Regions from separate parts of the Pradoshia sp. Z6_59 genome, predicted to be linked through region 2. Evidence: riboswitches for the same ligand, from Rfam matches in the RefSeq annotation. Region 2 holds a riboswitch; the other holds the start of a gene.
What was found. Region 2 has a riboswitch for preQ1 ahead of AC4D4B_RS15110 (QueT transporter family protein). Riboswitches for the same ligand answer to the same signal wherever they lie in the genome.

Region 1 (3,427 bases), on a different contig from region 2:
TCAACTGCGTTTACTTGAGGATTTGAGCACTACTTCAAATACGAAGATAGCAAAAGAAATACTAAAGGACATGTCACCGAATCTTTTAGAGGAACTTAGAGGTTTGGCGGAAGGACTGGATATGGAGTTAGACACCATCATTAGGCTGTATAGTGGCTATGATGTAAATTTTCCAGCAATGGGTTGCACGGCATTCATAAAGGATGACTATTATGTGCGAAACTATGATTTTAGCCCTGAGCTTTATGATGCAAGACTTGTTTTCTCTAAACCAGCTGATGGCTATGCCAGTGTTGGATTTAGTCAGCAGGTAATTGGCAGACTTGATGGGATGAATGAAAAAGGGCTTGTTGTTGGATTACATTTTGTAAACAGTGAACATAAATCAGAAGGTTTTCTTGCGACAACAATTGTAAGAATACTATTGGATCAGTGTGCTAGTATAGAAGAAGCAATCGACCTTATTTCAATACTTCCCCATGGATATTGCTACAATTATTCTATTACTGATCCGAGCGGAAAAGGTGTAATAGTAGAAGCCTCTCCTCAGAAACAGATTTTTAATTACGGCCCTCCGTTAATATGTACAAATCATTTTCAATCGAAAACATTGCAAGACAAAAATGAGAAAGAGATACAAGGATCCATAAAACGTAAAGAGTATGTAAGCAGTCTATTAACAGAGGAACTTTCTCCTTTAACAGCGTATCGTCATTTTAATGACGGCAATTCTCCTTTATTTTTTAACTACTATAAAGAGTACTTTGGAACATTGCATACAGTTGTTTATTTGCCAAAGGAATTAAGTCTTATCGTTGGTGTAGGGGAGAATAGTGAACCAAAAATGTTTTCCTTAAGAAAATATTTGGATGGTAATATTAATCTTCCTAAAGTATTAAAAGGAACGATTCAACAAGCGGAATAAAATAAATGGTCCATCCCTCTGTGGTGTTGTTTAAGTAGGACATTGTTTTTAAACAGAATAGATGGCAGCGTAAATTAAAAAACGGATTAATCCCATCAATCAGTAGGACTAGTCAGATGAGCATTTTATGGAGAAGGATTGTAAATAACTTTATAGCGGAGACTAGTATGAGATTTTTTATTGAGTATATTACAATCAGTTATCTTTTTTATTTTTCCTTTTATATCCATTAATGGGTGTGGTATGATAAGAGATAATTAAAATAATATCTGAAGAATTTCAGGAGAGGTTCATAGCGGATACCCTCTATAAAAAACTATGGATACATGTCATTCTCGCCATGTCCATATATTGGACGTGGCTTTTTTGACTTTCTAAGTAGTTATTTTTATAGAAAAAGAGCATGCCCCTCCTTGGAATGATTAGATATCTAATTCAAGGAGGGTTATTTATGTCTGGTCGGCATCAAACAGAAGGATTAGAGGATTTAACGTTATTAGGAAATCAAAATGTGAAGTATGCATTTAATTATGCACCTGAAGTATTAGAGTCTGTAGATAATTTACATTCAGACCGGGATTATTTTGTTAAGTTTAATTGCCCTGAGTTTACAAGTCTCTGTCCAATTACGCAGCAACCGGATTTCGCGACCATGTATATTTCGTATATTCCGGATAAAAAAATTGTAGAAAGTAAGTCACTAAAATTATATTTATTTAGTTTCCGTAACCATGGAGATTTCCACGAAGACTGTGTCAATATCATTATGAATGACTTAATTAAACTGCTAGATCCACGTTATATCGAGGTGTGGGGTAAATTTACTCCACGTGGGGGTATTTCAATTGACCCTTGGTGTAACTATGGCCGTCCAGGTACGAAGTTTGAAGAAATAGCAAATTATCGTTTAATGAATCACGATTTATATCCAGAAAAAATTGATAATCGCTAACTGCAGGTTATGAAAATATCAATAAAATCCTTATAGCCAAGGGAGAGGTTGTTAGCAACCCTCTATAAAAAACTAAGAAGAACAGCGCATCTATCTTAGTGCTGTTTTTCATTTGAATGGAGAATGATCAATGAAGCAAGAAAAAGCATTAGTCGTGTTTAGTGGCGGACAGGATAGTACGACCTGCTTGTTTTTGGCATTAAAAAAATTTAAAGAGGTTGAGGTTGTGACATTTAATTATGGACAACGACATGCATTAGAAATTGAATGTGCAAAGCAAATCGCTAATGAATTAAACGTCCATCATCACATTTTAGATATGTCATTACTAAATCAACTTGCTCCAAATGCATTAACACGCGCTGATATTGAGGTGAAGGATGGTGCGGAAGGTGGGTTGCCATCAACATTTGTACCGGGCCGCAATTTATTATTTTTATCTTTTGCAGGTGTATTAGCGAAACAAATCGGTGCAAAGCATATTATTACAGGTGTTTGCGAGACAGATTTTAGTGGATATCCAGATTGTCGCGATATTTTTATAAAATCGTTAAACGTCACAATAAATTTATCAATGGAAGAAGCATTTGTTATACATACACCTTTAATGTGGTTGAACAAAGCAGAGACATGGTCCTTAGCAGATGAATTTGGTGCATTTGATTTTGTAAAAGAAAAGACCTTAACGTGTTATCACGGTATTAAAGCGGACGGCTGTGGTGAGTGTCCCGCTTGTAAGCTGCGTCTACAAGGAATGCACACATATTTACATACCAAACAGCATATAGGAGGATCAAAATGATACGCATTCTATTTTATTTAGTATCAATTGTAACGGCAAATGTACTGACAGCCCGCTTTGCGCCATTTGAATTTTGGATATTCATTATTCCAATGGGCTCGTTCTTAATTGGTGCAACATTTATCTTCCGTGATTTGGTCCAAAATAAACTTGGTCGTAAGAGGACATATGGTTTTATTTTCTTAGCCTTAGTATTATCAGCTACTGCATCGTATTTATTAGGAGATACCCTAATTATCGTCGCAGCTTCTGCGCTATCATTCTTAATCGCAGAAACAACAGATACAGAAATTTATACACGTTTAAAACTGCCGATGGCTTGGCGTGTCTTTTATAGTGGAATGGTTGGAGGTTTATTAGATTCAGTTGTGTTCGTCATTGTCGGACTAAGCCCATTAGGAGCTGGGTATATTCCTTGGTCAGCTGTACCAGCGGCAATTATTGGTCAGATTATCGTGAAAACGGTTATGCAAATGATTGGTGCTTATCTATTAGGGAAAGGGTTGTCTTATAAAGAAAAACATCTGGCGAAAGCATCTTAATCATTATTTAAATTATTACTTCTGTTTCAGGTATTAAAAAGTCTATCTCATACATTCCATACCGTAAAAAGGATTAAATCCTAGGTGGGGAGAGGAAGGTTATTATTTCCAACGTGTCTTTTGGGGAAATCTGAATCATCTAGAAGTAATTAAAGGGAAACTTGAGAATTATGGGACTTGAAATCTTCCCACGAACAAATCGCACG
Region 2 (3,427 bases):
GAGCAGTGGTTGGCTTTATTGTGAGCAGTAAAGCAATCAGCTTTTTACTGAGGGTATATCCACATATGACGTTTGCGGTCATAATGGGATTAATTATTGGATCTATATTTGTGGTCGTTCCTGGATTACCAACAGGAATAGGTACGATATTGCTATGTTGTATAACGTTTGTGTCAGGTCTTTTGGTAACGAAAATCTTTACGAAGTAATGATTGAATAGGAAGTAAAAGGATTGTCTCGTACAATCCTTTTTTATTTTGTTTCGCCTGCATTGTTAAAACAATTAGATAGATAGGAAAATGTCGTTTACGTTTAGAATATTAAGAATTAAGCAGAGGTATAAATTAACTAACAACTTTACAATAAAAAAATATTGGAGGTTGAATTATGATACAAAAGGGACTGAGGTTTATATTTTTGGCATTTTTTATCTTAGCAGTATCAGCATGTGGAAGTGAAAAAGAAGAGACGATAAACGAGGAAAATAAAAAGAATCATACTACAGAAGATGTAAGTACCGATAATAATGAAGGTACCGATGATAAAGAAACAAAAAATGGCGTGGCAGCAAAAGGAGAAGAGCCATCTGTATCCTCTGAGGTGTATCAAGATCGATTTACTTCTGGTAATATGGGTGTGAAAAAGATACTATATGAAAATTTAAAAATGAATGAAACTAAAAATATTGAAGACGTAATCATTACGTTAGAGGGTATACAGTATGCTGAGATCACCCCAACAGAGGCAGTTAAATCAAAGTTCAAAAATTTAAATGAAAGAGACCGTATAGCGCTTACCCTAAAATTAAAGCTTGAGAACAATTCCAAACAACCATTGATATATCAATCCATCCGTTCTTTTTTAAGGGGGAACGATAATCAAATAATCTATCTTCCAGAAACAAATCTTGAGCCGAGCCAACAAGGAGAAATGGCTGCAGGAACATCTAGTGAAAAGCTTCATGTCTTTTTAATAGACAAGGATTTGTTTTCAAAAACGCGAAATTTAAAATTGGAGTTTGGACCATTCCTAAATAGTGAAGGTAAAGATTTATTTGATGGGAAAAAGACAGAATTTGAAATTCCATTACCGAAGTAATAGCCATAAAAAGAACCGTAATTCTGCTTGTCAGAATTACGGTTCTTTCCCTGTGTTAAATATGTTGCAGATTGTTAAGAATTAATCAAATCTGGAGTCACTAAGAATGCGGCCAATCTCTTCCATATGGCCTGTTTCATCGGAGATAAGATCTTCTAGTTTGACAACTAATTCAGTTAAGCCTAATTCCTCAGCTTGTTTCTTGCGTGTTTCGTAGCGATCTATTGTATCTTTTTCTGCCTGATAGGCAGATTCAAGCATTACCTTAACATCAGTGGTTTGTTTAACTTCTGCTGGTGTTACAGTTGGTGTTCCACCCAATGTACTGATTTTTTCTGCAAGATATAAAGCATGTCCCTGTTCATCGGCTATTTCACCTTCAAAGAAAGGTTTCAGTGTTTGTCTGTATAAACCAGAAACCATTGCCGCATAGCTAGAATACATGATTGATGCAGCATATTCGTTTGCTAGATCTTCATTTAAACCATCTATTAATTCTTTTAATTTTTTTTCCATTCTATAATCCACTCCTTCTATATTCTATAATTCAAATGTACCCTACTTTACTACATATTAAGCATTTTTTTTGTGGCAGGATTTTGAAATGTTCAGGAATATTTTTACATAATAAAAAGCCTGATCCGATAAAGGGCCAAGCTTGGATTATTAAGTCAGATTAATTTTGAGAAATTAATACGTTTATTGAGAGCATACATAATTGGAGCACCAATTGTCATGACTGCTAATTCTCCAGCTGCGGTTGTTGCCCATGCAAACCAGAAAGGAAGTTTCAAAACAATATTTAACTCTATAGCAATTAAGAACATGGTAAAAGTAAAAACGAATGTATTAATAGCCATCCTTGCCCAAATATTGCGGACAAATCGGAAGGTTAGAATGGTGATTGTTAATGCTAGTATGGATTGGCCAACACCAAATATTAAATCATATGCACCCATTGATGAGAAAAAGAGGTTAGAGATAAATACTCCTATCACAATCCCATACATGTATTTTTTATTAAATACAATCAAGTGATTGAACATTTCAGGTACTCGAAACTGAATGTTCGAAAATGCGATTGGCTGTACGATTATAGTGACAGCAATATATAAGGCTGCCAAAACTCCATTTACAGCAAGCGTTCTAATATTCATTTTTTTCTCTCCCTTAGTTTTTTATCGTGGGATGGTTACGAACCACGTTTAGTATTTCCGAAGACACCAAATAATCATAAGCATAATAAGATGCATAGTCAACAAAGGATTGTAGTTGGATCATGGCAAAACATCATCGTATAGTTATGATCGACTGGCATAAATCAATAAAAGACGCCGAGAGAAATCTCGGCGTCACAGATATTTAATCGTTAGTTTAATGACTTGGAGTTAACTTTTTTGTATTAATTGGCTTTATGTCATCCTTTTTAAAGATTGTTTTACGAATCCATGGAAGAACGTAATAGTCTCCACCGAATCGGCCGGCATTTGCACCTGCTACAAGAATAACCATTCCCAGTATGATGTAGAGCGGGTTAGTAGATACTGTTCCGCCAAATAAAAACATAAAATTCATTAATAATCCAAAGAAGGCAGCTGTAGTTGTTAAGACACCAAGCAGTAACCCCAGCCCAACTAGAAATTCTCCCCATGGAATTAGGATGTTGATTAACCCTACGTTAGGAATCGCAAATTTTTCAATGAATGAACCATACATCGGATACAGTGCCCCTCCGTCTGGACCAGTTACAGGATTAGCAACAATATTTCCAAGGAATCCGGATGCATCAAATGCTCCGCCTTTAATTTTCTCAAATCCATGAATCATCCATTCATAACCAAGATACAATCTTATAATCAATAATAGTCCGGAGGCATATTTATTAGTTCGTAACCAATTCATCATTTTAAATCACTCCCATATGGATTTAACTGGCTCTAATCCGCGGTTTTTAGTGCCAGTAACTTTCTATACCTTATTTATATACCATATGCTTGATAATGTGGTGTATTATCCCTGTGTTTCATTTTTTGTACAAAAATATGTGAACCTTTTAAGTTAATACTAAAAACAACTTTACAAACGTGATATTGTTCGTTCCTTCACAAACTTTTACGCAATTATCCATTTTGTGTGGTGTATAAGGATAAAAAAACAATACTCTAAATTAAATGACCTATTTAAAAATTTATATATAAGAGTAAAATATATTTAATGATAAAAGGTTAGAAAGAGAACATTTAAGGAAAATAATAGTATAGGTGTTTGAAGGAGGAATGGGAATGAGCTTACAATCAGTTATTATTGAAGCATTACATGTTAAACCGGA

Region 1: another riboswitch for preQ1. It lies ahead of queC (7-cyano-7-deazaguanine synthase QueC); the one in region 2 lies ahead of AC4D4B_RS15110 (QueT transporter family protein).

The regions. Positions count from the first base shown of each region.
Region 1 is NZ_JBZCPP010000001.1:291,526-294,952, forward strand. It holds gene AC4D4B_RS01495 (C45 family autoproteolytic acyltransferase/hydrolase) at 1-925, shown strand, start outside; PreQ1 riboswitch class I at 1,205-1,251, shown strand; gene queF (preQ(1) synthase) at 1,377-1,877, shown strand; PreQ1 riboswitch class I at 1,916-1,959, shown strand; gene queC (7-cyano-7-deazaguanine synthase QueC) at 2,008-2,679, shown strand; gene AC4D4B_RS01510 (VUT family protein) at 2,679-3,221, shown strand.
Region 2 is NZ_JBZCPP010000016.1:57,489-60,915, reverse strand. It holds gene AC4D4B_RS15125 (DUF368 domain-containing protein) at 1-209, shown strand, start outside; gene AC4D4B_RS15120 (DUF5068 domain-containing protein) at 388-1,098, shown strand; gene AC4D4B_RS15115 (ferritin-like domain-containing protein) at 1,180-1,614, opposite strand; gene AC4D4B_RS15110 (QueT transporter family protein) at 1,770-2,255, opposite strand; PreQ1 riboswitch class I at 2,263-2,307, opposite strand; gene AC4D4B_RS15105 (DoxX family membrane protein) at 2,473-3,003, opposite strand; gene nadE (NAD(+) synthase) at 3,381-3,427, shown strand, end outside.